2 regions of the Streptomyces gobitricini genome follow, and region 2 is predicted to be linked to the other one. Evidence: riboswitches for the same ligand, from Rfam matches in the RefSeq annotation. Region 2 holds a riboswitch; the other holds the start of a gene.
The links. Region 2 has a riboswitch for cobalamin ahead of ABD347_RS27150 (ribonucleoside-diphosphate reductase subunit alpha). Riboswitches for the same ligand answer to the same signal wherever they lie in the genome.

Region 1: another riboswitch for cobalamin. It lies ahead of ABD347_RS01190 (SCO2321 family membrane protein); the one in region 2 lies ahead of ABD347_RS27150 (ribonucleoside-diphosphate reductase subunit alpha).

Annotation. Positions count from the first base shown of each region.
Region 1 is NZ_BAAASR010000002.1:56,682-64,028, reverse strand. Features, by position in the region: gene ABD347_RS01210 (ECF transporter S component) at 1-203, opposite strand, end outside; gene ABD347_RS01205 (ABC transporter ATP-binding protein) at 167-1,921, opposite strand; gene ABD347_RS01200 (energy-coupling factor transporter transmembrane protein EcfT) at 1,918-3,012, opposite strand; gene ABD347_RS01195 (SCO2322 family protein) at 3,009-3,692, opposite strand; gene ABD347_RS01190 (SCO2321 family membrane protein) at 3,689-4,969, opposite strand; cobalamin riboswitch at 5,086-5,206, opposite strand; gene ABD347_RS01185 (hypothetical protein) at 5,625-6,185, shown strand; gene ABD347_RS01180 (TetR family transcriptional regulator) at 6,206-6,904, opposite strand; gene ABD347_RS01175 (glycosyltransferase family 4 protein) at 7,158-7,347, shown strand, end outside.
Region 2 is NZ_BAAASR010000039.1:1,515-8,861, reverse strand. Features, by position in the region: gene ABD347_RS27155 (ribonucleotide-diphosphate reductase subunit beta) at 1-541, opposite strand, end outside; gene ABD347_RS27150 (ribonucleoside-diphosphate reductase subunit alpha) at 541-2,919, opposite strand; cobalamin riboswitch at 3,058-3,180, opposite strand; gene ABD347_RS27145 (GNAT family N-acetyltransferase) at 3,234-3,737, opposite strand; gene ABD347_RS27140 (YbdD/YjiX family protein) at 3,820-4,044, opposite strand; gene ABD347_RS27135 (carbon starvation CstA family protein) at 4,041-6,269, opposite strand; gene ABD347_RS27130 (GntR family transcriptional regulator) at 6,424-7,188, opposite strand.

The DNA of each region.
Region 1 (7,347 bases), on a different contig from region 2:
AGCGGCAGCACCACGGCCAGCAGCCACGGCGCGTCCTGGGAGCGGCCGGCCAGGACGGACGTACCGTCCGCCAGGAGCGGCCAGCCGAAGGCGACCACCCCTATGGCGCTGATCAGTACGAGCGCGGCCACCGAGCGGGGCCCCAGACGCACCGGACGGACGGCGCTCACAGGGCCGCCTCCACCTGCGGGACGGTCAGCCACGGCTGCGGCGCCAGGATCTTCGCCACCTGCGGGGCGAAGGCGGGGGAGGAGACGACCACCTCATGGGTCGGCCCGTCCGCGACGACCTCCCCGTCGGCGAGGACGACCACCCGGTGCGCCAGCTCGGCCGCCAGCTCCACGTCGTGCGTCGCCATGACGATGGCGTGCCCGTCGGCGGCCAGACCCCTGAGGACACCGACCAGCCGGCCCTTCGCGGCGTAGTCCAGCCCCCGGGTCGGCTCGTCGAGGAGCAGCAGCGGAGGCCGTGCGGTCAGCACCACCGACAGGGCCAGGGCGAGCCGCTGCCCCTCCGACAGGTCCCGGGGATGGGTGTCGTCCCCCACACCGGGCAGCAACTCCGACACCAGCGCCCGGCAGGCCCCGGGCGCGGCGCCCGCGTCGGCGTCGGCCACCGCGCACTCGGCCGCCACGGTGTCGGCGTACAGCAGGTCGCGCGGTTCCTGCGGGACCAGCCCGACGTGCCGGATCAGCTCACGCGGCGCCGTACGGTGCGGCGCCCGGCCGCCCACGAGGACGCTGCCCGACGCCGGTCCGACCAGCCCGACCAGCGCCCCGAGCAGGGTGGACTTGCCGGCCCCGTTGCGCCCCATGAGCGCCACGGTCTCCCCGGCGCACACCCCGACGCCCACGTCCCGCAGCGCCTCGACCTTGCCGCGCCGCACGGAGAGGCCGCGGGTCTCGGCCACCGTCGGCCCGGCACCCCGCTCGGGCGGCGCGGCCGCACCGCGCACGAGGCGGCTCAGCACCGCCCGCACACCTGACGGGGCCACCCGGGCGCCCCCCACGGCGGCCGGCCCACCGCCCGCGGGCGCGGCGGGAGCGGGAGCGGCGGCGGGAGCGGGAGCGGCGGCGGGCGGAACGGCGGCGGGAGCGGGAGCGAGCCCCGCCAGCCGGTCCCGCAGCCCGCCCGCACGGCGCCGGGCGTCACGGACCGACAGCGGCAGCGGGTCCCAGCCCGCCAGCCGCCCCAGGGCGACCACCGGCGGGTGCACGGGGGACACCGCCATGACATCGGCGGGAGGACCGACGACGACCGGGGCGCCGGGCGCCGGCAGGAGAGCGACCCGGTCGGCGTACTGCACCACCCGCTCCAGGCGGTGCTCCGCCAGCAGGACCGTGGTGCCCAGGTCGTGGACGAGCCGCTGGAGGACCGCGAGGACCTCCTCCGCCGCCGCCGGATCGAGCGCCGACGTCGGCTCGTCGAGCACCAGCACCTTCGGGTGCGGGGTCAGCACGGAGCCGATCGCCACCCGCTGCCGCTGGCCGCCCGAGAGCGTGGCGATCGGACGGTCCCGCAGGGCGGCGAGGCCCAGCAGGTCCAGCGTCTCCTCCACCCGGCGCCGCATCACCGCGGGCGCGAGCCCCAGCGACTCCATGCCGTACGCCAGCTCGTCCTCCACCGTGTCCGTGACGAAGTGCGCGAGCGGGTCCTGGCCCACGGTGCCGACCACGTCCGCCAGCTCACGCGGCCTGTGGGTGCGGGTGTCGCGGCCGTCGACGGTGACCCGGCCGCGCAGGACGCCGCCCGTGAAGTGCGGCACCAGGCCCGACACCGCGTTCAGCAGGGTCGACTTGCCCACCCCGGACGGACCCACCAGCAGCACCAGTTCACCCTCCGGAACGGTGAGGTCGACGCCGTCCAGCGTGGGCGCCCCGGCGCCGGCGTACGTCACCGTCACGTTCTCGAACCGGATCACACGGACTCCTTCGGCAGTGGGGCCACGAACGCGGGCAGCAGGCCCACAAGAACGGAGAGCGCCGGCCACAGCGGCAGCTCGGGCGCGGCGAGCGGGACGACACCCGGGTGGAGCGCCGCCGCGTCGGCGGCGACCATCAGCACGGCGACCACCACGCCCGAAGCCGCCACCAGCCAGGACCTCGCGTCCCACCGGTCGGGCCGGTAGCGGGTGCGCACCGAACGGCGACCGCCCAGCCGCAGCCCCGCCAGCGCCATGGCCACCCCCACCGCGACGAGCGGCACCGCGTACGAGCCCCCCGCGGCGGTCAGCAGGCCGTAGGCGCCGACGCACACGCCCAGCAGCCCGCCCAGCGTCAGGACGGTGGTGGTGTGCCGTACCGCGCGCGGCACCGGCGCCGTCCGCCCGTACCCCCGCGCGTCCATCGACGCGGCGACCGCCACCGACCGCTCCAGCGCGCCCTCCAGCACCGGCAGCCCCACCTGGAGCACCGCCTTCACCCCGCCCGTCGGCCGTCCCCGCAGCCGCCGGGCGGTCCGCAACCGCGCCACGTCGGCGACCATGTTCGGCGCGAACGTCATCGCGACGACCACCGCGACCCCGACCTCGTACAGCGCGCCGGGCAGCGACTTCAGCAGCCGCGCCGGGTTGGCGAGCGCGTTGGCGGCGCCCACGCAGATCAGCAGCGTGGCCAGCTTCGCCCCGTCGTACAGCGCGAACACCAGTTGCTCGGCCGTCACCCGGCCCCCGATCCGCACGCCCCGCGCCCAGTCGGGCAGCGGCACTTCGGGGAGCGTGACCAGCACGCGCGTACCGGGAATGGGGGAACCGAGGAACACCGAGAAGACCAGCCGGATCACCAGGACCGCCAGGCCCAGCTTCACGAACGCCCCGTACGAGCGGGCCCACGGCGCGTCGGTGCGGCGGGCCGCCACCACGTACCCGGCGACACCGACCAGCAGGCACAGCAGCAGGGGGTTGGTCGTACGGGACGCGGCGGCGGCCAGGCCCAGGGCCCACAGCCACCAGGCGCCCGCGTGCACGGCGTTGGAGCGGTTCGCCTCGGGAGCGCGCGGGTTCAGCGGGTTCATCGGCGACGGCGGCGGGCCTGCCACACGGCGGCGGCGCCCAGGACCGTGACGGCGGCCACTCCGGCGACCACCCCGACGGACGGCCCCGGTTCGGGGTCCGTGACGGGGCGGGACCCGGACGAAGGTGCCGGGGACGGTGCCGGGGACGTGGCCGGGCCCGGTCCGCCGGGAGCCGACGACACCCGCTCCCCGCAGCCCGTCCTCGGGTAGCCGGCGATCGCGCACAGCAGCGCCTGGCTGTCGTACCGCAGCGGCTTCGCCACCGCCGCGAGGGCCTCCGCGCCGGTCGCGTCGGTCCGTACCCGCGCGCACGCCGTCCGCGGCGCGGGCGGCGGGCCGGTGCCCTCGGCCGCGTCCGCGACCGTACCGAAGTCGATGACGACGGCGACCCGCTTGGTGCCGTCCTCCGCGGGTGTCGCCCCGCAGATCGCGGCGAAATCGGGTGCCCGGCGAGGCTGTTGGGCGTCCTGCGAATCGGCGCTCACGGCGAACCGGTAACCGTTGACGTCACCGTCGGCGGGCCGGGCGGTGGCCGGCCCCAGCGTGGCGTACGTCCACCCGCCGCCCCCGCTCTCCCAGAACGACCAGTAGCGGTAGCCGGCCGCCCCGGCCGTCCCGGGGAGGCCGAGCAGCACGGCGCAGACCGTGAGGAGCAGGACCGGGAACCGTGCGCGCGTCACGGCTGCCGGTTCCGCTTGCGGCCGCTGAGCAGGAAGCCGATGCCCGCGCCGGCCACCAGGAGGATGGCGACGGCCGGCCAGACGTCGAAGCCCGGGTCCTCCTCCTCGGTCCTGTCCTCCGGCCTCTCCTCCAGGGGCAGCGACTTCGGCGCCGGTCCGGTCGCGTTGAGCCGCTGTACGAGGTCGACGCCGCCGAAGTCGCGGGCGTCCGCGCCCACCGCGTGGGCGGCGAGGACGAGCTGGGCGTAGGCGGCGGGGCCGCTCTCCTCGGCCCAGGCCGCGGAGTTCCGCTTCAGCCACTCCAGGGCGCGGGTCGCCGTGTCGATGTGCCCGGCCGCGCCGAGGGCGATGACGGCGTCGGCCGTGTTGCCGAAGTCCGGCCGGGGCGCGGTGGTGGCGGCGCCCGGCATCGGCGGCAGATCGAGGTGGCCGGTGCCCGCCAGGGTGCCGACCAGATGGGCGGCGCCGTTGCGGGCGGCACGCTCCACACTCGGTTTGTCCCCTGCCGCGCAGGTCGGCTTCTGCTCCGGCCTCGCCCCCCGCGTCTGGAGGTCCTTGCCGAGCCCGGCGAGCACGGCGGCGGCGGTGGCGTCGTCGTTCGCGACGAGCGCGCCGGTCTTCGCGTCGGGCTGGTAGGCGAAGGCGCCCGCGCCCGCCTTGGCGTCGCAGGGGATCGCGAGGCCGAGCAGCGTGTCGTAGGGCGTCTTGCCGCCGCTGGACCGGATGTCGCCGGGCCGGTGGCCGGTCGCGGCGAGGGCGCTGACGACGATCGACGTGGAGTTGGCGTCGCTGGGCGCGCCGGGGTTGTAGCCCCAGCCGCCGTCCTCGTTCTGCACGCCCTTCAGCCAGGCGGCGCCCGCGCCCATGGCCTTGCTGACCGGGTCGGTGCCGGGCTCGGCGGCCTCCGGCTTGTCGACGCCGGACAGGGCCTGGACGGCGACGGCGGTGGCGTTGGTGTCCAGCGGTGTCTTCGGGTCGCAGGTCCTGGCCGGATCGGGGCGGTAGGAGGCGAAGCCGCCGCTGTCGCACTGCTGGTCCAGCAGCCAGTCCACCGCCTTGCGGTTCGGTTCGACGCCCGCCACCTGCTGGGCCATGAAGGCGAGCGACTGCCGCCACACACCGTCGTAGGCCGGGTCCTTGGTGCCGTACAGACCGGCCGGGACGACGGGGGAGGGGGCCGGTGACGGCGCCGCGTGGGCGGCCGGGGAACCGCCGGACAGCAGGACGGCGGCCGCGGCGAGCGCGGCGGCGCCGTGGCGTACGCGAACGGTGGTCATGGCTTGGGGCGGCCTCTCCTGCGGGGGCCGGGCACCGGCACGCGAAAAGGCACCAGGCTCCGGCCCCGTATTCCTCGACGGTGCCGGCCACCGGGCGCTGGGTCCCGATGACGCGAGCCGAACACGTGCTCGTGCGGGGCATTCCGGCTCACCGCCGGACGGCGGTCTCACGGCTGCGTGGTCAGCGCCGGATTCGCACCGGCTTCCCCCCGTACGGGCATGATGACGACGCGCTCACTCTACCGGCGGGTCAGGACGGCTCACACGCGACGTACGTCACGGGGCCGCTGCCCGGGTATGGCCCCGGCGCGCCCCGGTGAGCGGCTCGCCGGACGCGATCTCCCGGTCGGGCAGGGCGGGCCGCGCGGGGGGTGCGGCGGACCCGCCGGGCGGCGCGGACCGACCGGAGCGGGCGATGCGCGGAGCGGGGCGAGGGGCCGGGACGGACGCCGACGAGGGGCCCTGGCGGCGGTGGAGGGGCCCCGGGGAGGCGGCCGCCCCGCCCGGCGAAGCGCCGAATGAGCGGCGAAGGGACGGCACGCGGAGCCCGTCGTCGCGCGGGCCGGCCCTTCCTCTGCGAAGCTCGATCCTGATCACGGGGGCATGGGGCCCGCGTGCACAGCGGATTGGGGTATTCGTGCGCAAGGCGATTGCGGTGTCCCCTGCTCGAGCGAAGTCGGGAGGTTGGGGGAGGGCGGCCGCGGCCGCCGGTGTGGTGCTGCTGGTCGCGGGCTGCGGCGGCGGTTCCGACAAGGAGACGGGGACCCCCGCGCCCCCGTCCGGCGCCACGGCCCCGGTGGGGGCGGGTGCGGAGGCCGAGGCCGGTGGCGGCCCGGACGCCGCCGCGGTGACCGAGGAGATCTCGGCCGCGGCCACGGCTGCGGGCTTCACCGAGGAGCCCTCCGACGAGGACGTGCCCCCGGCCCTCAAGCCCTGCATGGTCTCCTGGCAGGTCGACGACGAGAAGGTCACCGACTCCGAGAAGTCCTACGACGACACGGTCGCGGCGCTCGCCAGGAGCGGCTGGAAGGAGTCGCAGAAGTTCGACCACAAGGGCTCGGTCATCACGTCGCTGGACAAGGGCGGCTGGACGGTGAAGGCGAGCCACCACGGTCAGGGCGGCTTTCTGACGGTCTCGTTCGTCGCCACCGACAACGGACCGGAATGCGAGAAGCTCTTCAAGGAAGACCTGGAGAAGAACAAGAACGCGCGGTAACCGTCCGCCGCGCCGACCGGTCAGACCGAGCCGGACGCCCCGGCCCCGGCCGCGTCTCCGTACCCCGCCCCGTCTCCGTGCCCGGCCTCGCTTCCGGCCCCGGCAGCGGCGCCGGGCGTGTCCGGGGACGTCAGGTCGATCAGGCGGCACACCGTCTCGATGTCGGTCCGCACCTGGGCGATCGACGCCCGTCCGGACAGCCAGGTGATCAGTGCCGAGTGCCAGGTGTGCTCGATCACCCGCACGGCGGAGAGCTGCTGCGGCGTCGGGCGCTCCAGCCCCGTCGCCTCCAGGATGATCGCCGTCGTCTGCCGCGAGACGGTGTCCACCTCCGGGCTCACGCCGCGGTCCGCGAACGTCAGTGCCCGCACCATCGCGTCCGCGAGGTGCGGCTCGCGCTGGAGGGCGCGGAAGGCGCGCATCAGGGTCTCGGCGACCCGCTCCGAGGCGGCCTCACCGGCCGGGGGCCGCTTGCGCAGCGTCGTGTGCAGGTGGTCCAGCTGGTCCTGCATGGTGGCGACCAGCAGATGGATCTTGGACGGGAAGTACCGGTACAGCGTGCCCAGGGCGACCCCCGCCGCCTCGGCGACCTCGCGCATCTGGACCGCGTCGAAGCCGCCCCGGCCGGCCAGCTGCGCGCTGGCGTGGAGGATTCGGCGGCGGCGCGCCTCCTGGCGCTCGGTGAGCGGTGGCGACGCCGGTCTGACTTCCGCTGTCATGGGTCCCGTTCCGTTGTTCCGTTCCATGGCGTGCCGGTGTGCGGGCGTGCTGGTGTGCGGGCCGCCCGGTCGGCGTGCGGACGGGCCGGTACCGCCGGGCGCCCGCCGTGTCGTGAATCACCCGGAGCGGCCCTCACAGCGGCGCTACCTGCCGGTAGATTCGAAGCTCCTTGAACCACCAAGTCTGAAACTTGTTCTAGATTAGCGCGACCGGTTACGCTCCGGCGAAACGCAAGGCAGAAGGGGGCCGCGAGTGACCGCTGAGGCCATAGAGGCAGGCCCCCGCGGCGGTGGCACCGAGGGCGGTGACGCCCCGCTGCGCATCGCGCTCCTCACGTACAAGGGCAACCCGTTCTGCGGCGGGCAGGGCGTCTACGTACGCCACCTCTCCCGCGAACTGGCCCGCCTCGGGCACAGCGTCGAGGTGATCGGCTCCCAGCCCT
Region 2 (7,347 bases):
CCTTCGTCTCCAGCCGCTCGATCTTCTCCACCGAGTCCATCCAGCGGAAGCAGAACCGCGCCTTCTCGCGGATGGAGGGGATGTTCTCCACCGCGTCGAACGCCGCCGCGCGGTCCTCCGGGTCCGGCAGGTAGGTGTCGAGCAGCGTCAGGTAGAACTGGACGTGCACGGCCTCCTCGAACAGCTGACGCGACAGGTACAGCCGCGCCTCCGGGGAGTTGATGTGCTTGTACAGCGTCAGCACCAGGTTGTTCGCCACGATCGAGTCGCCCGTCGCGAAGAACGCGACCAGCCGGCCGATCATGTGCTGCTCACCGGGCGTCAGCTTGGCGAGGTCCGCGACGTCGGAGTGGAGGTCGACCTCCTCCACGGTCCAGGTGTTCTTGATGGCGTCCCGGTAACGCTCGTAGAAGTCCGGGTAGCGCATCGGGCGCAGGGTCAGCTCGAAGCCCGGGTCGAGAAGGTTCTTGGAAGGAGGGGCGTCGGCACGCGGTGCCGTCGTCGAGGGGCGGTGGCCGGGAGACGGGTGGGCGGAGCTCATTACTGGCAGGCCTCGCAGGACTCGGGGTTTTCCAGGGAGCAGGCGACGGCGTCGGGCTCGGACACCTGCTGGACGGGGACGGTGGGAGCGGCGGTCGCCGGGGTCGCCGCGGACGCGGCGCGGGCGATACGGGTCGCCGGGCGTGAACGCAGGTAGTACGTCGTCTTCAGGCCCTGCTTCCAGGCGTACGCGTACATCGACGACAACTTGCCGATGGTCGGCGTCTCCAGGAACAGGTTCAGCGACTGCGACTGGTCCAGGAACGGCGTTCGGGCGGCCGCCATGTCGATCAGGCCGCGCTGCGGGATCTCCCACGCCGTCCGGTACAGCTCGCGCACCTCGGCCGGGATCCAGGTGAAGCCCTGCACCGAGCCGCTGGACTCGCGCAGCGCCTCACGGGTCTGCGCGTCCCACACACCGAGCCGCTTCAGCTCGTCCACCAGGTACGAATTGACCTGGAGGAACTCACCCGACAGCGTCTCACGCTTGAACAGGTTGGACACCTGAGGCTCGACGCACTCGTACACGCCCGCGATCGAGGCGATCGTCGCGGTCGGCGCGATGGCCAGCAGCAGCGAGTTGCGCATGCCGACCTCGGCGATACGGGCGCGCAGCGCCTCCCACCGCTCGGGCCAGTTCAGCTCCACGTCGTAGTGGTCGGGGTGCAGCACACCGCGTGCGGTCCGGGTCTTCTCCCAGGCCGGCAGCGGCCCGTTGCGCTCGGCCAGGCCGGCGGACGCCTCGTACGCGGCGAGCATGATCCGCTCGGCGATACGCGTCGACAGGGCACGCGCCTCGGCGGAGTCGAACGGCAGCTTCAGCTTGAAGAAGACGTCCTGGAGACCCATCGCGCCCAGACCCACGGGACGCCACCTGGCGTTGGAGCGCCCGGCCTGCTCGGTCGGGTAGAAGTTGATGTCGACGACCCGGTCGAGGAAGGTGACGGCCGTGCGGACGGTCTCGTCCAGCCGCTCCCAGTCCATCGAGTCACCGGACACGAAGGCGCCCAGGTTCACCGAACCCAGGTTGCAGACGGCGGTCTCACCGTCGTCCGTGACCTCCAGGATCTCGGTGCACAGGTTGGACGAGTGGACCGTGTGGCCCGGCTCGGCGGTCTGGTTGGCCGTACGGTTCGAGGCGTCCTTGAACGTCATCCAGCCGTTGCCGGTCTGGGCCAGCGTCCGCATCATCCGGCCGTACAGCTCGCGCGCCGGCATCGTCTTGCGGGCCAGCCCCCCGGCCTCGGCGGCGCGGTACGCGGCGTCGAACTCCTCGCCCCACAGGTCGACCAGCTCCGGCACGTCGGCCGGCGAGAACAGCGACCACTCGGCGTCGGCGTTGACGCGGCGCATGAACTCGTCCGGGATCCAGTGCGCCAGGTTGAGGTTGTGCGTACGGCGGGCGTCCTCGCCCGTGTTGTCGCGCAGCTCCAGGAACTCCTCGATGTCCGCGTGCCACGTCTCCAGGTACACCGCCGCCGCGCCCTTGCGCCGCCCGCCCTGGTTCACGGCCGCCACGGAGGCGTCCAGCGTCTTGAGGAACGGCACGATGCCGTTGGAGTGCCCGTTGGTGCCGCGGATCAGCGAACCGCGCGCCCGGATGCGGGAGTACGACAGGCCGATGCCGCCCGCGTGCTTGGAGAGCCGCGCGACCTGGTGGTAGCGGTCGTAGATGGAGTCCAGCTCGTCCAGGGGCGAGTCCAGCAGGTAGCACGACGACATCTGCGGGTGGCGCGTGCCGGAGTTGAACAGAGTGGGGGAGGAGGGGAGGTACTCCAGCCGGCTCATCAGCCGGTACAGCGCCTCGACCTCGCCCAGCGCGCGCGCCGAGTCGTCCTCGGCCAGCCCGGCCGCCACCCGCAGCATGAAGTGCTGCGGCGTCTCGATCACCTTGCGGGTGATGGGGTGCCGGAGCAGGTAGCGGGAGTAGAGCGTCCGCAGCCCGAAGTAGCCGAACCGGTCGTCGCCGGCCGGGTCGACAGCCGCGTCCATCCGGTCCGCGTGCAGCGTCACGAACGCGGCCGTACGGTCCGCGATCAGACCCTCCCGGTGACCCACGGCCACCGACGCCGAGAACGACACCGCGCCCTGCCCGGCCGCCTCCTCCGCGATGGTCCGGGTCAGCAGCCGCGCCGCGAGCCGGGAGTACGCCGGGTCCTCGGAGATGAGCCCGGCGGCCGCCTCGGTGGCGAGCTCGCGCAACTCGGCCTCGTCCGAACCGGCGTGCCGGCCCCGCAGGGCGGCGGCGGCGACCCGGCCGGGGTCGGTGTCGGACAGATCGGCGGTCAGATCGGTCAGGGTCCGCAGCAGTACGGTCCCGGGTCCGTCGTCTCCGTGGCTCTCGATCGCTGAAACCGGACCGGCTGGCGCGATGGTCACGTGGGGGCTCTCCCTCGCTCGGCTCGGGGCCACCGGCGGAGCGGGCAGGGGAGCGGGCACGCCCGGGCACAGGGCGTGGAGCACCGCGTCCACCGGCCCATTCCGCGAGGCCCGGACGTCTGGGCACCCGGTCCGGAGGGTCCGGGTGCGCTGTCGGCAGGTCTTCGGACTCGTACGTACACAAAGGCACACCAACACACCGTTGCGGGACAGTTCCGGATTTCCACCGGATTCCCCTGCGGCGACAGCGAGCACGAGCATACATGTGGGGGGCGGCTGTTGAGTCACCCCCCACATGTTGTGTCTTCCGTGGCTCAGAACTCCAGCGCGTAGGTGGAGAGCGTCACGCCCGGAGTGGGCTGCCAGTCCCGTTCGGGGGTCCGGACGAACCCCAGCCGGTCATGGATCCGGTGCGCCGCCCGCATGGACGCCCGCGTGGACAGCACCAGCCGCGCGCACCCCTCCACCTCCCGGGCCCGCTCCACACACGCCCGTACGAGCGCCTCGCCCGCGCCCCGCCGACGCGCCTCCCGTGCCACCGCCAGCATCCCGAGCTCCGCCTCCCCGGCCCGCGCGAGGCCGGCCCACGGGCCGCCGCCCTCCGCGACGAACGTCACCCCGCCGAGCACCCGTCCGTCCTCCCCGACCGCGACCAGCACCTCCGCCTCCGCGGCCCGCCGGGGCACGTCCCGCAGCTCGATGAGGTACTCGTCGCTCTCCCCGAAGGCCAGCAACCCGTCGCCGAGATAGGCCTGGGCCGTGACCTCGGCGAGCGCCCGGTGTTCCTCCGGCCGTACCGGCCTGATGGTGATGTCCATGGTCCGAGTGTGGAGGGGTACGGCGACGGGCCGCCGCATTTCCGTCCCCGGAAACACGGCGGCCCGTCGTGCGGTCACCCGCTCAGCAGCAGCGGAACCCGTCGCGGGGGTCCACCTCCCGCGCGTCGGTGCGCCTGCGCTCGAACTCGCGGCGGGTCATGACCTCGGCGCCGGGATCGCGGGAGCGGGTGTGGGCGACGTACTTGTCGTACGTGGCCTCGCCGGACACCTCGCGGACGTACCAGCGGACCCAGGCCGCCGCGCGCCGCAGCCGGCCGCCCGGCCCCCCGGCCGCCGCGGGGCTCACCTGGAGCCGGCCCCGGCCGGTACGCCGTCACCGCTGCCGCCGTCCTTGGGGACGCCGCCCTCGGGGCCGAGCCCGGCCGCGGCCAGCTCGGCCTTCTCCGCCGCGGTGGGGAACAGTCCGGCCGGAGCGATGATCCGGGACTCGGTGTACGGGGCCTCCGAGAGCTTGATGCCGGCGGGCCGGGTGACGGCCCGGTAGCAGACCCGTCCCGCGTCGGCGATCACCACGATGATGAGGAGGGCGAAGAGGGCGGAGAGGATCCCGTCGATCGTGGAGTTGGTGACGACGGTGTGCATCTCGTCCATCGACTTGGCGGGGGGCAGCACCTGCCCGGAGTCGATGCCCGCCTGGTACTTCTCGCGCTGGGCGAAGAAGCCCACCCGGGGATCGCCCGAGAAGATCTTCTGCCAGCTGGCGGTGAGGGTGACGGCCACGTCCCAGGCGAGCGGCACCCCGGTGACCCACGCCCACTTCAGGCGGCCGGACTTGACCAGCAGGGTCGTACAGACGGCCAGCGCCACGGCGGCCAGCAACTGGTTGGCGATGCCGAACAGCGGGAACAGCTGGTTGATGCCGCCCAGCGGGTCGTGCACACCGACCCAGAGGAAGTAGCCCCAGCCGCCGACGACGACCGCGCTGGCGAACCAGACGCCGGGCTTCCAGCTGACCTGCTTGAACGGCTTGTAGACGTTGCCGAGCATGTCCTGGAGCATGAAGCGGCCCACGCGGGTGCCGGCGTCCACCGTGGTCAGGATGAACAGCGCCTCGAACATGATGGCGAAGTGGTACCAGAACGCCTTCATGGCGGTACCGCCGACGACGGCGGAGAAGATCTCCGCCATGCCGAGGGCGAAGGTCGGCGCGCCACCGGTCCGGGACAGCAGCGACGCCTCCTCGACGTCCGCCGCGGCCTTCGCCAGCTGGTCGGGGGAGATGGTGAAGCCGAAGTTGGACACCGCCTCGGAGGCCGACTGCACCGTCGTCCCCACCACGCCGCTCGGCGAGTTGATGGCGAAGAAGAGCCCCGGGTCGATGATGGACGCCGTGATCATCGCCATGACGGCGACGAAGGACTCGGTGAGCATGGCCCCGTACCCGATCATCCGGATCTGGGTCTCCTTCTGGACCATCTTCGGGGTGGTGCCCGAGGAGACCAGGGAGTGGAAGCCGGAGAGCGCGCCGCAGGCGATGGTGATGAAGACGAACGGGAACATCGACCCGGCGAAGACCGGACCGTCCCCGCGGCTCGCGAAGTCGGTGACGGCCGGCATCTTCAGGGTCGGCAGGGCGACGAAGACGCCGACGGCGAGCAGCGCGATGGTGCCGACCTTCATGAAGGTCGAGAGGTAGTCGCGGGGAGCCAGCAGCAGCCACACCGGCAGGACGGAGGCGAGGAAGCCGTACACGATCATCCAGATGACCAGGGTGCCCGGCTCCAGGGTGAAGGTGTCGGCGAGGGAGGACTCGGCGACCCAGCCGCCCGCGACGATGGCCAGGAGCAGCAGCGCGACGCCGATGACGGAGACCTCGGTGACCCTGCCGGGGCGCAGCACCCGCAGATAGACGCCCATGAACAGGGCGATCGGGATGGTCATGCCGATGGAGAAGACACCCCAGGGGGAGTGCGCCAGGGCGTTGACGATGACCAGGGCCAGCACGGCCAGCAGGATGATCATGATGGCGAAGACCGCGATCAGCGCGGCGGCCCCGCCGAAGGGACCGATCTCGTCGCGGGCCATCTGGCCGAGCGAACGGCCGTTGCGGCGGGTGGAGAAGAACAGCGTCACCATGTCCTGGACGGCGCCGGCGAAGATGACGCCGACGATGATCCAGATCGTGCCCGGCAGGTAGCCCATCTGTGCGGCGAGGACGGGCCCCACCAGGGGGCCGGCGCCGGCGACCGCGGCGAAGTGGTGGCCGAAGAGGACCCGGCGGTCGGTGGGGTGGAAGTCGACACCGTTGTCGAGCCGCTCCGCCGGGGTGGCCCGGGTCTTGTCGACCTTGAGCACCCGGTTGGCGATGAAGCGGGAGTAGAAGCGGTAGGCGATGGCGTAGGAGCCGAGCGCCGCCGCGAGCATCCAGGCGGCCGAGATCTCCTCACCGCGGGAGAGGGCGAGGACGGCCCAGCCGGCCGCCCCGGCCAGCGCCACGAGCGACCAGATGACGATCGACCGCGGAGTGAGGCCTGTCCCCGAAGAGTTGGGTGGTGCCGTCGGCTCTGGCATGGTGTAGTCCCCTCGCTGATCACCTGTAATGCGCAGGAAATCTAGGGGAGTGCCTCGCGCAGCGTCACCCCCCGTCCGCATATCGGTACGGCAACGCTTTGGGTTCCACCACGCGGCGTGGCCCGGCCGCGCCCGGTGCCGGCCGGGCCGGGGCTCAGCCGTTCGGCCGCTTCAGCCGCGCGACGAACTTGTACCGGTCGCCCCGGTACACCGAACGCACCCACTCCACCGGCTCGCCGTCGCCGTCCAGCGAGTGCCGGGAGAGCATCAGCATCGGCAGGCCCACGTCCGTACCGAGCAGGCCCGCCTCCCGGGGCGTCGCCAGGGAGGTCTCGATCGTCTCCTCCGCCTCCGCGAGGTGGACGTCGTACACCTCCGCGAGGGCCGTGTAGAGCGAGGTGTACTTCACCAGCGAACGCCGCAGCGCCGGGAAGCGCTTGGCCGACAGGTGGGTGGTCTCGATGGCCATCGGTTCGCCGCTCGCCAGCCGGAGCCGCTCGATGCGCAGCACCCGCCCGCCGGGCGAGATGTCGAGCAGCCCGGCGAGGGTGTCGTCCGCCGTCACGTACCCGATGTCCAGCAGCTGCGAAGTGGGCTCCAGGCCCTGCGCGCGCATGTCCTCGGTGTACGAGGTGAGCTGGAGCGCCTGCGAGACCTTGGGCTTCGCGACGAACGTGCCCTTGCCCTGGATGCGCTCCAGCCGTCCCTCGACGACGAGCTCCTGGAGCGCCTGCCGCACGGTCGTGCGGGAGGTGTCGAACTCGGCGGCGAGCGTGCGCTCCGGCGGAACCGGCGTACCCGGGGGCATGGTCTCCGTCATGTCCAGCAGGTGCCGCTTGAGCCGGTAGTACTTGGGCACGCGCGCGGTGCGGGTGGCTGCCCCGCTCTCGGTCTCGGTGCCGCCCCCATCCGTGGCCATGGCCCGCCTTCCCGACTCCTGTGCTGTTGCCGTCACCGGCTCCTCCGTCTATTGCGGCTCACATGGTGGCACGGACCGGTCACGGGTCGTCGCCCTCCCTCAGGTGTCGGTCCGGTAACGGACCCGACTGCCCTTCTTATACACCCTTGACACCCCTAA